2 regions of the Dyella sp. 05T440 genome follow, and region 2 is predicted to be linked to the other one. Evidence: riboswitches for the same ligand, from Rfam matches in the RefSeq annotation. Region 2 holds a riboswitch; the other holds the start of a gene.
The links. Region 2 has a riboswitch for cobalamin ahead of btuB (TonB-dependent vitamin B12 receptor). Riboswitches for the same ligand answer to the same signal wherever they lie in the genome.
Positions count from the first base shown of each region.

Region 1: linked by a shared signal. The riboswitch ahead of AC1DE1_RS19030 (ribonucleoside-diphosphate reductase subunit alpha) and the one ahead of btuB (TonB-dependent vitamin B12 receptor) in region 2 are both predicted to bind cobalamin.

Region 1 is NZ_JBFTKN010000019.1:765-11,185, forward strand. Features, by position in the region: gene AC1DE1_RS19020 (ribonucleotide-diphosphate reductase subunit beta) at 1-893, opposite strand, end outside; gene AC1DE1_RS19025 (hypothetical protein) at 918-1,145, opposite strand; gene AC1DE1_RS19030 (ribonucleoside-diphosphate reductase subunit alpha) at 1,158-3,644, opposite strand; cobalamin riboswitch at 3,795-4,009, opposite strand; gene AC1DE1_RS19035 (type 1 glutamine amidotransferase domain-containing protein) at 4,173-5,045, opposite strand; gene AC1DE1_RS19040 (cation:proton antiporter) at 5,173-6,426, shown strand; gene AC1DE1_RS19045 (energy transducer TonB) at 6,487-7,332, opposite strand; gene AC1DE1_RS19050 (M13 family metallopeptidase) at 7,484-9,556, opposite strand; gene AC1DE1_RS19055 (hypothetical protein) at 9,691-10,041, opposite strand; gene AC1DE1_RS19060 (hypothetical protein) at 10,350-10,421, opposite strand, start outside.
Region 2 is NZ_JBFTKN010000009.1:154,177-164,597, forward strand. Features, by position in the region: gene AC1DE1_RS13485 (cobyrinate a,c-diamide synthase) at 1-1,061, opposite strand, end outside; gene cobO (cob(I)yrinic acid a,c-diamide adenosyltransferase) at 1,108-1,728, opposite strand; gene AC1DE1_RS13495 (hypothetical protein) at 1,731-2,309, opposite strand; gene btuB (TonB-dependent vitamin B12 receptor) at 2,374-4,332, opposite strand; cobalamin riboswitch at 4,354-4,593, opposite strand; gene clpB (ATP-dependent chaperone ClpB) at 5,347-7,929, opposite strand; gene otsB (trehalose-phosphatase) at 8,173-8,943, shown strand; gene AC1DE1_RS13515 (glycoside hydrolase family 15 protein) at 8,915-10,421, shown strand, end outside.

The DNA of each region.
Region 1 (10,421 bases), on a different contig from region 2:
AACGGATTCTTCGAGCCGTACTTCTTGGGCATATCCAGCTGCACGAGGCGCTGGTCGGCGCAGTACTCCAGGTACTGGCGCATTTCCTTCGGCGAAAGACCGGCCACGCCGCCGGAGAGCACATCTTCCGCGAACTGCGTTTCGCAGGCGATGGCCTCTTCGAGCATCGCTTCCACCTGCGCGCGCATCTCCTCGTCGAACAGCTCGGGCTCTTCGGAGCGCACCGTGCGTACCACGTCAAACGCAAACGCCATATGGCCAGACTCGTCGCGGAACACCCAGTTGGTGCCCGAGGCAAGGCCATGCAGCAGGCCGCGCGAACGCAGGAAGTAGACGTAGGCAAACGCTGCATAGAAGAACAGGCCTTCGATGCACGCCGCAAAGCAGATCAGGTTGAGCAGGAACTGGCGTCGATGCTCACGCGTCTCCAGGCGCTGCAGGCCCTGGATGGAGTCGATCCACTTGAAGCAGAACTCGCCTTTCTGGCGGATCGACGGAATGTTCTCGATCGCGTCGAACGCCTTGTTGCGTTCGGTCGGGTCGGGAATATAGGTATCGAGCAAGGTGAGGTAGAACTGCACGTGCAGCGCTTCCTCATACAGCTGACGCGACAGATACATGCGCGCTTCGGGCGCATTGATGTGCTGGTACAGGTTGAGCACCAGGTTGTTCGACACGATCGTGTCGCCGGTGGCGAAGAACGCGACCAGGCGATGGATCAGGTGACGATCCGCATCGGACATCTTGGATTTGAGATCGGTCACGTCCAGCGAGAAATCCACTTCCTCCACCGTCCACGTGTTCTTGATCGCGTTGCGATACATCTCGTAGAACTCGGGGTAGCGCATCGGGCGCAAGGTGAGTTCAAAGCCTGGATCAAGAATGTTCGACATGGTGTTCCTCGGTAAACGTGCTGCTCAATCCAGCTTGCGTGCGTAGCGGTCGCGCACGAAGCGGCTGATATAGGTGGACAGGCCAAGGCCCGCCTCGGCGAGCGCCTGCATGTTCTTCACATGCAGGCGCCCGGGTGTTGCGTCGGTGTATTCGTAGAGTCCGTCCTTTACGAAACGAACCCGGATGTAGCCCTTGCCAGCTTCGTAGCTGGCGACCCCGGATTTGCCGCTGAGGTTCCGGTAGGGCTTCATCGTTGCGCCTTCTTACTGACAAGCCTCGCAGTACTCCGGATTCTCCAGCGAGCAGAACACTGCCGCCGTCGCCTCTTCCTGCTCCTCGACCGGTGCGGGTTTCGCCACCGGCGCGGCCGACACCGTGGTCTTGGTGATCTTGGTCGCCGGACGCGAGCGCAGGTAGTAGGTGGTCTTGATGCCGGACTTCCATGCGTACATGTACATGGAGCTGAGCTGGCCGATGTTCGGATTTTCCATGAACAGGTTCAGCGACTGGCTCTGGTCGATATACGCGCCGCGCGCGGCACCCAGGTCGATCAGGGCCTTCTGCGGCAGCTCCCACACCGTGCGATAAATCAGGCGCAGACGTTCCGGAATGGCGGCAATGCCCTGGATCGAGCCTTCCGCCAGCTTGATGGCGTCGCGGATTTCGCTCGTCCACAGGCCCAGCGTCTTCAGCTCTTCCACCAGATAGCGGTTCACCACCAGGAAGTCGCCCGAAAGCGTCTCGCGCTTGAACAGGTTGCTCACCTGCGGCTCGATGCACTCGTAGCAGCCGGCAATCGAGGCGATGGTCGCGGTCGGCGCAATGGCGATCAGCAACGAATTGCGCAGGCCCTTGGCCTTGATCGACTCGCGCAGTGCATCCCAGCGTGCAACATCGTTCGGCTGCGCGTTGGTCCAGTAGTCGAACTGCAGCTCGCCATTGGCTGCGCGCGTTTCCGCAAAGCCCGGGTGAGCGCCGTGCTCCATCGCCAGTTCGTTCGACTGCGACAGCGCGTTGAAGTAGATCTCTTCCGCGATGCGCGTCGACAGCGCCAGCGCTTCGGCTGAATCGAACGCCAGGCGCAGCTTGAAGAACACGTCCTGCAAGCCCATCACGCCCAGACCCACCGGGCGCCACTTGTTGTTGGCGACCTTGGCGGTGTCGATCGGGTAGAAGTTCAGGTCGATCACGCGATCGAGCTGACGCACAGCCGTACGCACCGTGCCGGCGAGCTTGTCGAAATCGAACTGACCGTCCACCACGTGGCGCGACAGGTTCACCGAGCCCAGGTTGCACACCGCCGTTTCGTCGGCATTGGTGACTTCCAGGATTTCGGTGCACAGGTTCGACAGGTGGATGACGTTTTCCGCCTTCGCCGTCTGGTTGCTGGTGGCGTTGCTGCGATCCTTGAAGGTCATCCAGCCATTGCCGGTCTGCGCCAGCGTGCGCAGCATGCGGGCGTACAGCTCGCGCGCCTTCACCGTCTTCACGGCCAGGCCGGCGGCTTCGGCTTCGCGATAAGCCTTCTCGAAGGTCTCGCCCCAGCTGTCGACGAAGTGCGGCACCACCTTGGGATCGAACAGCGACCAGTCGCCGTCGTTCTCCACGCGGCGCATGAATTCGTCGGGAATCCAGTTGGCCAGGTTGAGGTTGTGCGTACGGCGCGCGTCGTCGCCCGTGTTGTCGCGCAACTCGAGGAATTCCTCGATGTCGCCGTGCCACGGTTCCAGGTACACGCAGGCCGCGCCCTTGCGCTTGCCGCCCTGGTTCACCGCGGCGACGGAGGCGTCCAGCGTCTTCAGCCACGGCACCAGGCCGTTGGAATGGCCGTTGGTGCCCTTGATCAGCGAGCCGCGCGAACGCACGCGCGAGTAGGCCAGGCCAATGCCGCCGGCAAACTTGCTGAGCTTGGCCACGTCGCCGTACTTCTCGTAGATGGATTCAAGCGAATCCAGCGGCGAGTCGAGCAGGAAGCACGAGCTGAGCTGCTCATGCGCCGTACCTGCATTGAACAGCGTCGGCGAGCTGGCGATGTATTCCAGCGAGGAGAGCAGGCGATACAACTCCAGCGTCTCGCCGATCTCGTTGCCGCCGAGCGCGCAGGCGATGCGCATGAAGAAATGCTGCGGCGTTTCGATCACCTTGCGCAGCTGCGGATGGCGCAGCAGGTAGCGGTCGTACACTGTGCGCAGGCCGAAGTATTCGAAGCGGCGCGTGGCGAGCGGATCGATCGCGTCGTTGAGTTTGCGCGCATTGATCTGCACGAAGTCGCGCAGGCGCTCGTTGAGGATGCCCAGCTCCGCGCCGCGCGCTATGGACTGCGAGAAGCTCTGGATTTCCTGGCCGCTCACTTCCTTGTCGATGAAGGCGCCCAGCAGGCGCGCAGCGAGCTGGCCGTATTCGGGTTCTTCGGCGGTGAGCGCAGCGGCCGTGCGGATCGACAGCTGATCCAGCTCCTGCGTGGTGGCGCCGTCATACAGGCCGCCGATGGTCTTGAGCGCCACGCGCATGGGATCGACCCCATGCAGGCCTTCGCTGCTGCGGGTGACGGCGCGGACGATCTTGTTCACGTCCACCACTTCCTGGCGGCCGCTGCGCTTGGTCACGCGCATCTGGCCGGGGTTGTGCGGCGGGGTCAGCGCGAACGGCGCGTCCGTGCGCGGCGCGTCGGCCACGGCGGTGTCGGTGGAAAAAGCAGTGTCGGCACGATCGTCTGCACGTTCGCGCCCGGTGGTATCGATAGGTTGCATCGCGACTTCGCTCCAAGCTTGGTCATCAACCGCCTGCTCCCGCGCGCAGGGCTGAAAAAAGGTGACGTTTCGCGGACGGTCGAGCAGCAGGGCAGCAGCCCCGCGCATCGACGCGCTTCCCCGCGGAAGCCGTCACTACGCACCAGGGCGTTGGGCCCTGATGTGCCGGCAGGTCTTCGGACTCGTGGACATGGGCGGTGAGGCCCGGCCTAGTTGCCCCCGCTTCCCAGCCGCCGAGGGCCAGTGCGATGGGGGCTTTCGTTTCCACTTACCGCTGCGGGGCAGTCCCGGATTTGCACCGGAGTTCCCTATTAAGCCATTCCGACCGTAGGTCTGAGAGTGGCACCGACGAGGCACAACATATCGGGCTACACCGGGTCGGTCAACCCAACAGATTGTGGATTGACCGTGGATAAGCCCGAAAACTCCAAGATGGGGGCGGAGTTAGGAAATGCTAGGAAATTTTCATAGGGGAGGTCGCTGCGGCGACTCTCGGCTAGTGCAAGTGCCGCCTCTCCGAAAAGCGTCTCAAAGGCGCGTTTCGGCCTGCGTCTCAAGGAGGGCTGCGAATTCGCGGGCGAACCGGTGCACGTCGCCCGGCCAGCGGGACGACACGTAGCTGCCATCGCGTACGACGAAGGCGGGCGTGTCGTCCGTGTCGCTGTCGCGTACCAAGCCGGAGGTCTTGCGCTGATGGTCGGTGGCGTCCTTGGGTACGTCGAGGAAATCGTCGGGGCTGGCCAACGCACGCGTCACTTCCTGCTGGACGGACATATAACCCGTTGGCTGGCCCGCGCCGTCGGGATAGGTGCGGTAGTAGTCCGGATCCCAGAAGCGCGTGATGCGGGTGAGCGACCACGCGGATTTTTCCAGCGCCCAGGTGAGGGCGGTGGTGCGCCGCCCATGCAGCACGGAGCGACCGTCCGCACCGCGGCTGCGCGCCGCCAGTACGACGCCGTGGCAAATCGCAGCCACCGGTTTGTCGGCGGTGAAGAAGGCAGCCGTCACGCGCTGCAGCTGCTCGCTTTCCAGATACTCGCGAACGCCGCGCGCGCAATGTCCACCCGGCAGCAGCAAGCCGTCGAATCGTTCGGCATCGATGGCATCCCAGGCGATCGGGGCGTTGAACGCCACATCCTTCTCAAGCGCCGCGTAATCGCGCCGCGCATCGGCATTGGCGCGCAACAGCAAGCCGAACAAGCGCAGCTTGCGCAAACCGGGCACGAAACCCCAGGGATCCAGCCCTTCGCCACTCAACATGATGGGGTCGGCGCTGGCCACCCGGCCATCGGGCGTGGCGAACGTCGCGCGATGTCCCGCTTCGATGAGTACGCGCCATGGCACTGCAACTTCGCTGGGATCGAAGTCCTGATGCGGAACGGGGATGAGTACGTGGGCCATGCGACGGGCGTCCTTCGATGTGGGCGCATCCTGGCGGATGACGTGATCGACGCATGTTGCGGGTCACCGCACATACAAGGCAAGCTCCGGGCTTGGCCGTTCGGCCCTCTATTTCACCGGGAAATCCATGGGCCATCCGCTGCTGCTCGTCCAACTGCTGGTGATCATCGTGGTGTCGCGGCTTATCGCTGCGCTCGCGAGGCGCATCGGCCAGCCGGCAGTTGTTGGCGAAATGCTGGCAGGTCTCGCGTTGGGCCCGATCGTGTTCGGCGCCATCGCACCGGAGTGGCAGCAGCAGCTGTTTCCCGTCGACAGCCTCGGCAACCTGCAGAGCCTCAGCACGCTGGGCCTGGTGTTGTTCATGACCGTGGTAGGGGCGGAGTTGCGCGTGCCGGCCAGTGCGCAGGGTGGCTTGCTGCGGCCGGCGGCGTGGATCGGCGGGCTGGCCATCGTGATTCCTGTCGCGCTCGCCTTGCTCGCCGCGCCATGGCTGTATGTGGACTATGCGCCGCCAGGCATCAGTCGACTGGGCTTTACCTTGTTCTTTGCCACGGCGTGTGCGATCACCGCATTGCCCGTGATGGCGCGCATCGTGAAGGAGCGCGGCATCACCGAGTCGCTGCCCGGCCGCCTCGGCATCGCGGCAGCAGCGGTGGCCGACGTGCTGGCCTGGATCATGTTGGCCTTCGTGGTGGCGCTGATCAGCGCACATGGCGACTGGGCGCCGTTCTGGCGCACCATGATCGGCCTGGCCGCCTTGCTCGTGCTGACCTGGTTCGTGCTGCGCCCGTTATGCGCAAAGCTGCTGGCGCGTCACGCACCGGACGGCAATGCCGACGGCGCGGTGCTGGCCTTCCTGCTGGCCGGCGCCTTCGGTTGCGCAGCCATCACCGAATGGCTGAACCTGCATGCGGTATTCGGTGCGTTCCTGTTCGGCGCCTGCCTGCCGCGCGACGATCGCCTGCTGGAAAACCTGATCGATCGCGTTGAACGCGTCACCATTGCCGCGTTGTTGCCGGTGTTCTTCGTGCTGGCCGGACTGAGCACCAGTTCGAAGCTGCTGACCGGCGGAGCAGGCATCGCCTTGTTGCTCGTGCTCGCTGTTTCGGTGGCCGGCAAATTGATCGGCGGCACAGCTGGCGCACGCCTCTCCGGTCAGAACTGGCGCGACAGCCTTACCATCGGCTCGCTGATGAATGCGCGCGGCATGATGGAGCTCATCGTCATCAAGGTTGGCCTCGATGCGGGCGTGATCAACAGTGCGATGTTCACCATCCTGTTGGTGATGGCGATTGTGACGACGATGATGACGACGCCGATGGTGTCGGCGTTTCATGTCGATGCAGGCGCGCGTTCGGTGGACGAGCCCAGTTCGAGCTGACCGCGCTTAGCGGCGATGCCCAAAGGAACTCCAGCGAGTGGCGTTCCGTGTGTCGATAACTCAGTTGGGCGCTGTCTGTGAAATCAAATGTGTGCCACTTCCCAGCAGATGGATCGAGCCGTCAGGAATGGCATCGGGCGCTTCTGCGACTAGCGCAGAATCCTCAGCCCAGGCGATGTGCTCACGGGGACCCGGCACGTACACGTCCCACTCGCCATACGGCGTCTCCGAGCCGCTGCTCATTATGAAGCCCACGGGTATCCGCGCGTCCCAATAGGGCGCTTGTACCAGGTTGCCCGATGTGGGCAGTTGGAACTTCCAGTATCTCGACGCTTTGATGGCAGCGTGGGCAAGGTCTTCGCGAAATTCGGCCATCCGCGCAGCGCTTGGTACGGAGACGCCGAGATTGACTTGTTCGGCGCTCACATCGGTGACTTTGCCGTCTTGACCGACACGGACGAGGAGATAAACCGTGCCGGAGACGTTGTTGTTGCGAGAAAGCGATGGATAGACGGGCGGCACACGACGTGCCCACGTGATCGTCGCACCTTCCGCCTCGTCCTTGTCGCTGAAATCGGCGCTGGCAACGCGTAACGTCATGTGGCGATCGTCGGCGCTGGTGGCGACGATGCGCAGCGACATCCTTTCCTGAAACGGTGTCGTATGGGCCTCGCCGAGCTCGAATTTCCAGGTCGGCGCGACGCGCTTTATGAGATCCAGGACAGCAGGCGGCAGCTTTTCTGCCTTGTACAGCGCGTAGCTGCCAACCTTTCCGTCAGGAAGAACTTCGACGGTTCCACTCACCAGCATGCTGGCTTCGATGGGATCCTTCGGACTGTTCGCGTGGACCGACGACGCCAGCAGCAACATGGCCGCCGCGAAGGCAGCCGAACCCCAACGAGCCATGACGCATTCCCCCTCCGGAATATGGCCGCAGTCTAGTCATGGCGATCAGGCGCAGCAATGTGCCGCGCCGGGCGGCTTGCCGGCATTCCCGTGGCTTTCTCAAGCCACTGCAGTCAGCCGGCAGAGCTCACATGCTTGTCGTCGGATACTCTCACCAGATCCGCACCCGCTCCTTCGGATCCAGATACAACGCATCCCCCGGCTGCACCCCGAACGCCTGATACCACCCATCGATGTTGTGCACCGGCCCATTCACGCGGAACTTGCGCGGCGAGTGTGGATCGCTGGTGACCTGGCGGCGGATGGCGTCGTCGGTGAGTTTGCCGCGCCAAGCCTGGGCCCAGCCGATGAAGACGCGCTGGTCGCCAGTGAAGCCGTCGATCACCGGAGCGGGCTTGCCGTGCAGCGACGCGTGGTAGGCGTCGAGTGCAAGGGTGAGGCCGCCCAGATCGGCGATGTTCTCGCCCATCGTGAGGTTGCCGTTAATATGTACGCCGGGCAGCGGTTCGAACGCGTCGTACTGCGCGCCGAGTTTCTTGGCGCGTTCGTCGAATGCCTTGGCGTCGGCCGGCGTCCACCAGTCGCGCAGCGCGCCGCTGGCGTCGATCTTGCGGCCCTGGTCGTCGAAACCATGGGTGAGTTCGTGGCCGATCACGCCGCCAATGGCGCCGTAGTTGATTGCCGGGTCGGCGTTGGGATCGAAGATCGGCGGTTGCAGGATCGCCGCGGGAAACACGATGTCGCGCAGCGAGCCGTTGTACGCGTCATTGGTCTGCGGCGTCATGCTCCAGTCACTGCGGTCGACCGGCTTGTCCAGGCGATCGACATTGAACGACCAGTCGGCCTGCGCGGCGCGTAATACATTGCCGGCAAGATCATCGCTGCGCATCGTGACTTTCGAATAGTCGCGCGGATGATCGGGGTAGCCCACCTTGATGGTGTAAGTGTCGAGCTTCTTCAGGGCTTCCTTGCGTGTTGCCGGGCCCATCCAGTCGAGGTGTTCGATGCGCACGCGATAGGCGGCCTTGAGGTTGGCCACGAGTGCTTCGATCTTGGCTTTTGACGAGGCGGGGAAATACTTGTCGGTGTACAGCTGGCCGACGGCCCAGCCCAGATTGCCGAAACAGGCGAGGCGGTCACCTGCGCCGCAGTCGCCGCCGGATACCGCGTGCACGCCGCGCTTCCACAGCACTTCCATCTGCTGCTGGCCGGCAAGCGTCTTGTCGTGCATCTCGAAGTACGCCTGCTGGAAGGGCGTCGAGAGGTAGTACGCCGCGTTGTCGGCAATGCGTGCGGCCTGCCACGCCTGGATGGTGGCGACGGGCGTCTTCGCATACAGCGCCGCGAGCTGGGGAAACGCGGTCTTTTCCATCACCACGATCTGCTTGCGCTGGTCGAGTTGGGCGGACTTGAGGAAATCATTCCACGCAAAGCCGGGCGCGAGCTTCTGCAGGTCGCTTATGCTCATCGGGTTGTACATCGCCACCGGATCGCGTTGCTCGACCTTGCTGATGCTGGCCTGCGCGATGGCGGTTTCGAAGGCCAGCACATCCTTTGCGGCAGCCTCCGGTTGAGGCCATCCGGCGAGGGTGAGCAGCTGCGTCACGTACGCCTGGTAGGCCGCTTTCTGCTTGGCAAATTCTGGCTTGAGGTAGTAGTCGCGGTCCGGCAGGCCGAGACCTGCCTGTGATACGTAGACGGCGTAGCGATTGGTGTCTTTCAGGTCGACATCGAAATAGATGTTGAACAGTGATCCTTCGAAATCCAGGCCGCTGCGACCCATCAGCGCCGCTTGAGCGTCGCGCGTGGTGGCCTGCTTCACGGCATCGAGTTGAGGCGCGATCGGTTTGGCACCGAGCGCATCGACGCGTGCCTGATCCATGAACGATTGATAGAACGCGCCGACCTTGCCTTCGATTGAGGCGCCGTTGGTCTTGTCCCGCGCCGAGGCCTCCATCAGCTCGTGCAGACGCTGCTCAGTGAGGTCGGTCATGGCCAGTCGCAGGCTGACGGCCGGCTTGTCGGCAGGAATCGGCGTGTGATCCAGCCAGGTGCCATTGGCGTAACGGAAGAAGTCGTTGCCGGGCTTGACCGAGGTATCGGCGCCCGCCTGGTCGAAACCCCATGCGCCGTATTGCGGCTTGCCCGTGGCCGTATCGGCCGCGTGAGCCACGCCCAGGCTCAGTGCACATGCGCACGCTGCCGCCAGAATCCTGCTGACCATACGCTACTCCCTCCCCAATGATGGTCCCGGGATACTGGCACGACGGCGGGGTGCGGCCAGTGCTGGAAGTTGTGGTCCAGCCACGGCCAGGAGCCCGGGCAGGCCGGGCCGCTGGCCTCACTGGCGGCTGGGGATCAGTACCCGTTGCGCTGGTAGTGGATGCGGCCGCTGTCGTTATTGAGCGACCGGTTGAGGTGCTGCTGTTCCGCCGCGGTCAGGTGGCCGCCATGCTCGGCCATGTCGCGCATTTCGCGGGCGGCGATGTTGGAATCCTGGCGCTCGTCGCGGAAGGCCTGTTGCGCATTGATCTGGCCATCGGCGATGCCGGCGTCGATGCGATTCTGCTGGTTGGCCAGGCGCTGGTTCACCTGGTTGATGCGTCCATGGCCCGGGATATAGATCGGATTGTCTTGTGCCGAGGCGGCGGCGCTGGCAAAGGCGGCGACCAGGCCGAAGGCGATCAGGCCGTAGCGGATGTGCTTCATGGTGGATTCCTCGCAGGTTCGAAAGTTGGGCGCGTATCGCTTGGGCGACATCGCGGCCTTGTTCGGGATGGCTGATATTTGCCGGTAGCGGGAACCGTGGAGCGGTTGACGGGAGCGGCGGATCTTTCAAGCCATACGTCGTTGAGCTGGCAGGTATAGATTCGCGCCAGCACGCCTGCGGGGTTTGCCAAAAGAACGTCGGGTTTGCCAAAAAGCACGATCGGGCTTCGCGTGGCGCTGCCGGCCCGGTTTCCAAATGCAAACGGCCCGGCAGGGGCCGGGCCGTTGCACTGGTCTGACGGAGGCGATCAGCCGCCGGTGCGCTGTTTGTGGATGCGGGTGCTGTCCTTGTTCAGCGACTTGTTGAGGTTCTTCTGTTC
Region 2 (10,421 bases):
TGCATCGTCGCCCGGCCGCGCAGCAGGCCCGCCATCGGAAACGCCGCGCCATCGGTGCCCGCCAGGGAATCCAGCGCGTATAGCATGCCGCCGCATTCGGCCAGCAGCGGGCGACCGGCATTCACATGATCGTGTAAGGCGCTGCGCAAGTTGTCGCTGTCAGATAGCGTCGCCAGATGCAGTTCGGGATAGCCGCCAGGCAGCCATACCGCATCGCATTCGGGCAGCGCGTCACCGGCCAGCGGCGAGAAGTAGCGCAAGTCCGCGCCCGCTTCGCGCAGCAGATCGAGATTGGCCGGATAGAGAAAACAGAACGCCGCGTCGCGGGCAATCGCGATGCGGCAACCCTGCAACTGCTTGGGCACCGGCGCGTGTGACGCTGCGGGAAACGCCACCGGCGGCGGAAGTTCGGCATTGGCATGGGTGCCCCATGCGTCGGCCAGTGCATCCAGGCGCGCGTCGATATCGCCCAGCTCGCCAGCGGCCACCAGACCCAGATGCCGCTCGGGCAAGGCCAGCGCCGCATCGCGCGGCAACGCACCCAACCACTGCAGAGGGGACGGCACACTGCCGGCAAGCAGCTGAGCGTGATACGCACTGCCCACGCGATTGGCGGCGACACCATGCACGCGCAGGCCGTCGCGATAACTCGCCAGTCCCAGCGCCAGGGCACCAAAGGTCTGCGCCATCGCCGAACCGTCGATCACGGCCAGCACCGGCAAACCGAAACGCTGGGCGAGGTCCGCACTCGACTGGCCGCCGTCGAACAAGCCCATCACGCCTTCGACCAGGATGAGATCCGCCTCGCCAGCCGCTTCATGCAAGCGCGCGCGTACGTCGTCCTCGCCGTTCATCCACAGATCGAGCTGGTAGACCGGCGCGCCACTGGCGCGCTCCAACACCATGGGGTCGAGAAAATCCGGACCCGTCTTGAAGACGCGCACGCGCCTGCCCTGCCGGGCATGCCAGCGCGCCAGCGCCGCCGTCACCGAAGTCTTGCCCTGCCCCGACGCAGGCGCCGATACCAGCAAGGCAGGACAGGAGGCGATCTGGTCAGTCATCGGTGAACTCCGTCGTTGGTGCCGCTTGCCACGCCGAACCGTCGCGTCAGAGCTCGATGCCCTGCTGCGCCTTGATGCCTGCCTGGAAGGCGTGCTTCACCAGGCGCATTTCCGTCACCGTATCGGCCAGTTCCACCAGGCCATCCGGCGCGCCGCGCCCGGTGATCACCACGTGCTGGCGTGGCGGGCGCGCCCTCAGCGCGGCGCACACGATGTCCAGGTCGATATAGCCCTTGACCAGGGCGATATTGAGTTCGTCCAGCAGTACGAAGTCGAGCGACTCATCCACCAGCATATTGGCCGCCACCTGCCAGGCCGCTTGCGCCGCCTGGATATCGCGCGCCTTGTCCTGCGTCTCCCACGTATAGCCTTCGCCCATCACGTGGTAATCGAGCTCATCGGGAAAGCGGCGGAAGAACGCTTCCTCGCCGGTGGAGAAACTGCCCTTGATGAACTGCACCACGCCACAGCGAAAACCATGGCCGAGCGAACGCGCCAGCATGCCGAAGCCCGAGGAGCTCTTGCCCTTGCCGTTACCGGTATTCACCACCAGCACGCCGCGCTCGATGGTGGCGCGGGCTATCTTGCGATCGACCAGCTCCTTCTTGCGCTGCATGCGCTCGCGGTGGCGTTCTTCGGCATTCGGCGTTTCGGGCGTGTCGCTCATGCTCAGGCTCCCTTCTGGTGTGCCGTAGAAGACGATGCCGCGCGCACGATCACAGCATGCAGCACCAGGGCTGCCGCGACGTAGCCCAGGGTGGTGCGCACGAACAGCGGCCCCCACTGCCACAGGCGCGCCAGGTATTCGCTCATGTGCGGCTGCGCATAACGGCCGCCCAGCCAATAGAACGAGCCATTGGAGATGGCGAACGAAGCCACGGCCGCCAACACGGCCACGCCCAATGCTCCGAGCAGCGACAACGCGCCCTGATTCACGCGCGGCGCATACCAGCGTCCGGCGTACCAGAGCACTGCGTAAGCCAAGGGCAAAAACGAGTACGCCAGCGTCACGCAGAAGGCGCTCACGCCCGCGTAGCTGATCGAAATCCAGTCCAGCGCCACCGCAAGCAGCACCATCACCACGAAGGTCCAATGGCGGCGCAGATAGAGACCACCAAGGAAGAACAACGCCATCGAAGCATCAGGCAGATGCAGCGTGTCGCCGAAATGCTTGAAGCGGGTGGCGATCATCACCGCGACCAGTACCAGCCACAGCGCGTTGAAACGGGAACCGGAAAGAGCTTTCACGAAACGACTCCTGGTCGAATGCATGGAAAAACGCCGGGGCCTTCGCGGGCCCCGGCGTCATGGATTACTGCGCGGGCTGATAACGCAGGGTCAACATGTAGTTGCGACCTGGCTGGTTGAAGTACCAGGCGGTCTCGTAGTCCTTGCCGAAGGCGTTGTTCAATGCCAGTTGCAGCTTGAAATCGCGCGAGATGGCATAGGCTACGCGCAGGTTGGTGATGGCGTAGCCGCCCAGCGGATGCTGGTTGGCCAGATCATCGTAGCGACGGCCCGAGACGAACCACGTGCCACCCACGCTGAAGTCGCCGAAGCTGCGATCGAGGTCGATATTGCCGGTCTGGCGCGCACGGCGCGGCAGCAGGTTGCCTTCGTACGCGGTCGACTCGTCGCGTGGGTCCAGCCAGGTGGCCGTGCCCGTCACCAGCCAGCCCAGCACGTGCCCGCTCACCACGCCTTCCGCACCACGGATGCGCGCCTGGTCCACATTGCCCGGCGCCTGGGTGGCGGCGTCGTAGGTGATCAGGTCGGTCACGTTGTTGCGGAACGCGTTCAACGACCAGTAGCCCCAGTCGTAGCTGCCGCGCAGGCCGAGTTCGAAGTTCCTCGAACGTTCCGGCTTGAGATTCGGGTCGCCGTAGAACGGGTAGTACAAATCGTTGAAGGTCGGCGCCTTGAACGCGGTGCCATAGCTCGCGGTGAGGCGCAGGGTTTGGGTGAAGTCCCAGCCCCACAACAGGCTGCCGGTGTTCTTGCTGCCGAACTGGCTGTTGTCGTCGTGACGCACGCTGGCCTGCACCGACTGGCTGCCGAAGGTCTGCTGCCACTGCACGAAGCCGCCGCGGTCGATGCGGCTGTTCACCGGCTCGCCGGTAAACGCATTCATGTAACCGGCGGTGCTGTCCACGTGGTCGCGCTGCCAGTCGAAGCCGGTCGTCAGCAGGCCGCCCCAGAAACCGATATCGGCCTGGAACGAACCCAGATCGCGATGCGTGTCGAAACGATCGACGTACACGCCCTGGTAGAAGTCCTTGCTGAAATCGCCGCTGGTGCCGAGGCTGAGCGTGAGCTTCACATTGGACGCCGGACGATAGTGCACGCTGCCGCCCACCACTTGCGTGGCGCTCTTGTCGGAGTCGGTGTACGTGCCGTCGTAGTAGTTGTGGCCTTCGCTGCGGAACAGGCGCACATCGGCATCCCACTGTTCGTCGAACTTGTAGCCGCCCTGCAGGGTCAGCGCATTGTTGCGATAGCCATCCTTGTCCGGCTGGTCGGCAAAGCAGGCTGCGCCCACTTCAGCTGCACCCACGCGGCAGGAATTGATGCCGTGCGTCTGATCGTGCGAGGCCTCCAGCGAGTACCAGCCGTCGCCGCTCTTGCCGGCAAAACCGGCCGAGCCGTTCAGATGGCTATAGCTGCCGACGCCCAGGCTGAAGGACGGCACGAAGGCGCCTTCCGGGCGACGCGTGAAAATCTGGATCACGCCGCCGATCGCTTCGGAGCCGTACAGGCTGGAGAACGGGCCGCGCACGATTTCGATGCGCTCGATCTGGTCGACCGGGATGTCCTGCAACGCCGCCGTGCCCAGCGTCGCCGAGCCGATCTTGACGCCGTCGATCATCACCAGCACGTGGTCGGCTTCGGTGCCACGCAGGAACGCGCTGGTTGCCTTGCCGGGGCCGCCGTTGTTGGCAATCTGCATGCCAGGCGTGCCGCGCAGCAGGTCTGCCAGCGAAGACGGCTGCAGGCGTTCGATATCGGCGCGGTCGATCACCGTCACCGCGGACAACGTCTGGTTCTGCGTCTGCTCGGTACGCGTGGCCGTCACCACCACGCCGTCGAGGTTGGTCGTGTCGTCGGCGAACGCCGGGAAGACGATGGTCGAAAGTGCCGTCGCCAGTGCGGCGCGACGGATCATGGAAAGTCGGATGGTCAAAGTACTGCTCCTCAACCGCGCCTGCCCGCGCGGAACGCATGGGAAATAGACAGGCAGGAGGAGCGTGGCGGCCGTGCGCGTGCACGACATCCATGACACGGCCCACCGCCTGTCTGGTCGTACCTCAAGGCCGGTCTCCGGGCTCGCGGGCGAAGACGCAATGTCTTCCGGAACGACGCCTTCCCATGCGCTTGGCACAGTGGCTCGATGTCGCTCCGTCGATCCCCATCTGGATCGCGCCTGCCTACCGTTGCGGGGGCAGCTCCGGAATAGGCGCATCAGCGCCGCACCGGATTCCCGTTTCAACTCCCAACCGACTGGCTGGGGGTCACCTCAGGTGGGGCGCATGGTAGCAGAGTGGGGGCTGGGGCCGTTGGGGTGAGCCGTCTCCCCCGTTTCGTCCGTGCACGCCTTCCTGTGGGAGCGCACCCTGTGCGCGACAGCCACGCTGGGATGTATCGCTCCGTAGGTTCGTCGCGCACAGGGTGCGCTCCCACAATAGATCTGCGGCTCTTGGCTCCGGCTCTTGGCTCTTGGGGGTCCCCGTATGACGCGGCGGGCGGGTGGAGGAAAGCCCGCAGGGTGGCCGCAGGGATGCGGCCAATTTTTCGACAGGACAGGGATGTCCTGTCGAAAAAACCCGGAGCCCGCACGCTCACCTGGAGGGTCGAAGACCCGGAAGGCGCGTCATCCGGGGGGCCCTTTCTTTTGGTTACTTTTCTTCACTCCGGGCATCCTGCCCTCCGCCCTGCGGGCCGGCTTCGCCGTTCGCACGCGCTCCTGCGCGTGCGTGGGCAAGCAAAGAAAAGTAACCCGGGCCGCGGCAGCGGCACGGAAGCCCGCGGCAGGCGAGCCAGGTCGCCGTATCGCTAGAACCAAAGACCGAGGTTCTGGATGACCAGCCTTCAGCTGTTGAAGAGCGCTTCCGGCCTGCGCCGGGATGACGAATAGAAAGGTTCCCGCGAGCACCCGCCCCTCACCCCAGCCCTCTCCCCGGCGGGGAGAGGGAGCAAAGCGGCGCGCCTTTGAAAGGCCACGCAAAACAAAACGCCCGCCCTGTTCGCACAGGACGGGCGCCACAACCATCAACATCCAAACCGCGCGTTACTGCGTGTGGAACACCAAATGCCCCTGCTCCGCCTCCACCACGATGGTCGCGCCAGCAGCAAACTTCCCTTCCAGGATCTGCCGCGCCAGCGGATTCTCCAGCTGCTGCTGGATCGCCCGCTTCAACGGCCGCGCGCCATACACCGGATCGAAGCCCACGTTGCCCAGCAAATCCAGCGCCTTGTCACTGATCTCCATCCGTAGCTGACGCTCGGCCAGACGCTTCTCCAGATAGGTCAGCTGGATCAGCGCGATCTTGCGGATCTGCTTCTTCTCCAGCGGGCGGAACACCACCAGCTCATCGAGTCGGTTGATGAACTCCGGGCGGAAGTGCGCCTGCACCACGCCCAGCACCGCTGCCTTCATCTGCAGATAGTCCGCTTCGCTGTCGCCCGCCTGCTCCTGGATCATCTGCGAGCCAAGGTTGGAGGTCATCACGATGACGGTATTGCGGAAATCCACTGTGCGACCCTGGCCGTCGGTGAGGCGACCATCGTCCAGCACCTGCAGCAGGATGTTGAACACATCCGGATGCGCCTTCTCCACCTCGTCCAGCAGAATCACGCTGTACGGACGACGACGCACTGCCTCGGTGAGATAGCCGCCTTCTTCGTAGCCCACATAGCCCGGAGGCGCACCGATCAGGCGGCTCACGGAGTGCTTCTCCATGAACTCGCTCATGTCGATGCGCACCATCGCATCCTGCGTGTCGAACATGAACTCGGCCAGCGCCTTGCACAGTTCGGTCTTGCCCACGCCGGTGGGGCCGAGGAAGAGGAACGAGCCATTGGGGCGATTGGGATCGGAAAGGCCAGCACGGGAACGGCGAATCGCATCGGACACCGCACGCACGGCTTCATCCTGGCCGACCACGCGCTTATGCAACGCGTCTTCCATATGCAGCAGCTTGTCGCGCTCGCCTTCGAGCATCTTGTTGACGGGGATACCCGTCCAGCGCGACACGACCTCGGCGATTTCCTCCTCGGTCACGCGATCCTGCACCAGCTTGAAGTCCTGCTTTTCCGCAGCTTGTGCGGCGGCGAGCTGCTTTTCCAGCTCCGGCAGCTTGCCGTATTGGATCTCGCTCATCTTGGCGTAGTCCTGCTGACGCTGGGCGGCGTCCAGTTCCACGCGCGCGGCTTCGATCTGTTCCTTCACCTTGGTCGCGCCCTGCAGCGCGGCCTTTTCGGACTTCCAGATCTCGTTGAGATCGGAGAACTCGCGCTCGAGCTTTTCGATGTCGCTTTCCAGATCGGCGAGGCGCTTCCTGGACGCGTCGTCGGTTTCCTTCTTGAGCATCTCGCGCTGGATCTTCAACTGGATGAGGCGACGCTCCAGGCGATCAAGCTCCTCCGGCTTGGAATCGATTTCCATGCGGATGCGCGAGGCCGCCTCGTCCATCAGGTCGATGGCCTTGTCCGGCAGCTGGCGATCGGGGATATAGCGGTTGGACAGCGTGGCCGCCGCGACGATGGCCGGATCGGTGATCTCCACGCCGTGATGCACGGCGTAGCGCTCTTTCAGGCCGCGCAGGATGGCGATGGTGTCTTCCACGCTGGGCTCGCCTACGTAGACCTTCTGGAAGCGGCGCTCCAGCGCGGCATCCTTCTCGATGTACTTGCGGTATTCGTCCAGCGTGGTGGCGCCGATGCAATGCAGCTCGCCGCGCGCCAGCGCGGGCTTGAGCATATTGCCGGCATCCATGGCGCCATCGGCCTTGCCGGCGCCGACCATGGTGTGCAGCTCGTCGATGAAGAGAATGACGCGACCTTCCTGCTTGGAAAGATCATTGAGCACGCCCTTGAGGCGCTCCTCGAACTCGCCGCGAAATTTTGCGCCGGCAATCAGCGCGCCCATGTCCAGCGCGAGCACGCGGCGATCACGCAGGCCTTCGGGCACTTCGCCCTTGACGATGCGCTGGGCCAGGCCTTCGACGATGGCGGTCTTGCCCACACCGGGCTCGCCGATCAGTACCGGATTGTTCTTGGTGCGACGCTGCAGCACCTGGATGGTGCGGCGGATTTCCTCGTCGCGACCGATCACCGGATCGAGCTTGCCCGACTCGGCGCGCGACGTAAGATCGATGCAATATTTCTCCAGCGCCTGGCGCTGGTCTTCAGCGTTCTCGCTTTGCACTTTTTCGCCGCCGCGCAGCTTCTCGATGGCAGCCTCGACGTTCGCCTTGGTAGCGCCGGCGGCCTTTAGCGCGGCGCCCAGTTCGCCCTTGTCCTCCAGTGCCGCAAGCACGAACAATTCGCTGGCGATGAACTGATCGCCGCGCTGCTGCGCCAGCTTGTCGGTGAGGTTGAGCAGGCGCGTCAGCTCGTTGCCGACATGGATATTGCCCTCCTGTCCCGTGACGCGCGGCAGGCGGTCGACCATCTCGTTGATGCGCTGGCGCAGCGTGGGTACGTTGACCTGCGCCTGGGTGAGCAGCGGTCCCGTGGAACCGCCCTGCTGGTCCAGCAGCGCGGCCATCACGTGGACCGGTTCAAGCATGTTGTTGTCGCGTCCGACGGCAAGCGACTGGGCGTCCGCCAAGGCCTGCTGAAAACGCGAGGTGAGTTTGTCCATCCGCATGGGTTGTCCCCTCGATCAATAGGATTTGGCAGATCAGGGCATCCCTGACTGCCACTGCCAAAACAGATGCGGATCACCCGCGCGTGATTCAAGCCACGTCAACGTCAGGTGTACGACTTTTCTTCAGCCAACGCACGCCGCACCCAGAGCTTGCCTTCACATTTGCCTTGATAGTCTGCGCTCGTGCTATCCCCCGTGCCCCACTCCGCCATGTCCGCCCAGACGCCTCTTCCGGCTCCGCCTATGCCTGGCGTGGATGACCGCTGGGCGTTGTTTCTTGACGTGGACGGCACGCTGCTGGATTTTGCCGATCATCCCGATCAGGTCTGCGTGGATTCGCGCCTGCGCGAACTGGTCGAAGACCTCTACGGCGCGCTCGATGGCGCGCTCGCCCTGGTAAGCGGTCGCGGGCTCGACGACCTCGACGACTTGTTTGGCCATCCGCCGTGGGCGATGGCGGGTTTGCATGGCCTGGAATTGCGCGGCGCCGACGGTCGCTATCGTGGTGTGCATATCGGCGCCACCCGTCGCTCGCTGGTTCGCGATATCGCCGGCGCCATCGTTGCGGAATTGCCCGGCGTCATGCTGGAAGACAAGGGCATGGCGGTGGCCCTGCATTGCCGCACCTCGCCGCAGATGTTCGAACGTTTGCGCGAGCGCGTGCAGAAAGTGCTGCCGTCGCTGGCCGGCTACGAGATGCAGCCGGGCAACCTGGTCATCGAACTGAAGCCCGAAGGCATGGACAAGGGTTCGGCCGTGGCCACGCTGATGTCGGCCTGGCCGTTCCGCGATCGCCTGCCGGTCTACGTGGGCGACGATCTCACCGACGAACATGGCTTCGCCACGGCCAATCTCCAGAACGGGTTGAGCGTACGCGTGGGTTCGCGTGAACCGAGCGTGGCCCGCTATTCGCTGCCGGAGCCTGCCGCCGCGCGGGCCTGGCTGTTCCGCGTGCTGCACGCACTCAAGCATGGAGCCCTCGCGCATGCCCATTCCTCAGGAGGAAACGCCTGACACCCAGCCTGACCCAGGAGCGAAATCGTCCCTGGAACTGGGCGTCATCGGCAACGGCAGTGTTGCCGCACTGATCGACGGACGCGGTCGCATCGTCTGGTGTTGCCTGCCGCGCTTCGATGGCGACGCCAGTTTTTGCGCACTGTTGTCGCCTAAACGCGACGGTGGCGACTGGTCGATCGAGCTGGAAGACATCGACCGCGCCGAACAGCACTACATGCCCAATACCGCCGTATTGGTGACCCGCCTTTACGACCATCATGGTTCGGGCGTGGAGATCGTCGACTATATGCCGCGCTTTCGTGCGCGCGGCCGTTTCTATCATCCCGTCCTGATCGCGCGGCGCGTGCGGCCCATCGGCGGCTCGGCGCGGATTCGCGTGCGGCTGCGCCCGCTCTGCGGGTACGGCAGCGAAGTGCCGCAGACGACCTCGGGCAGCAACCATATCCGCTTCATGCTCGATGGCGTGGTGCAGCGACTGACCAGCGACGTGTCGTCCACCATGATCGAACGCAGCCTGCCGTTCTTCCTGGAAAAGCCCGCGCATTTTGTGTTCGGACCGGACGAAACGCTGACGGAAAGTCCGGCGGACTTCATCCATCACACGCTGGAAAACACGCTTACCTATTGGCGCGAATGGGTGCGCAATCTGTCGGTTCCCTACGAATGGCAGGAGCCGATCATCCGCTCCGCCATCACCTTGAAGTTGTGCCAGTACGAAGCGACCGGCGCGATTGTCGCCGCGCTCACCACCTCCATCCCCGAGTCCGCCAATTCCGGCCGCAACTGGGACTATCGCTACTGCTGGCTCCGCGACGCCGCTTTCACCGTGCGCGCACTCAACCGTCTCGGCGCCACCCGCAGCATGGAGGAGTACATCCGCTACGTCTTCAACCTGGTCGCCGATGGCGACGGCGAGATCGGACCTGTGTTTGGCATCACCTTCGAACATGACCTGATGGAAACGCAGGTGGAAAGCCTGGCCGGCTATCGCGGCATGGGTCCGGTGCGCGTGGGCAACGACGCGTGGCGGCAGCGGCAGAACGATGTGTATGGGTCGGTGGTGCTCGCTTCGGCGCAGATTTTTTTCGATCGCCGCCTTGAACATCCCGGCGACGAGCTCACCTTTCGCCGGCTCGAACGCATGGGTGAATTGGCCCTGCGCGTGGCCGAAACACCGGATGCGGGGCTATGGGAATATCGCGGCCGCGCCGCCGTGCACACCTATTCCGCCGCCATGTGCTGGGCCGCCTGCGATCGCCTGGCGCATATCGCCACCGAGCTTGGCCTCGATGACCGTGCGCGCTACTGGCATGACGAGGCGGTCGCCTTGCATGAACGCATCGAAGCGCATGCCTGGAACGAAAAGCTCGGCACCTTTGTCGATGCGTACGACGGCGAACACCTGGATGCAAGCCTGCTCTTGCTGGCCGATATCGGTTTCGTCAATGCGATGGACCCGCGCTTCATCGCCACCG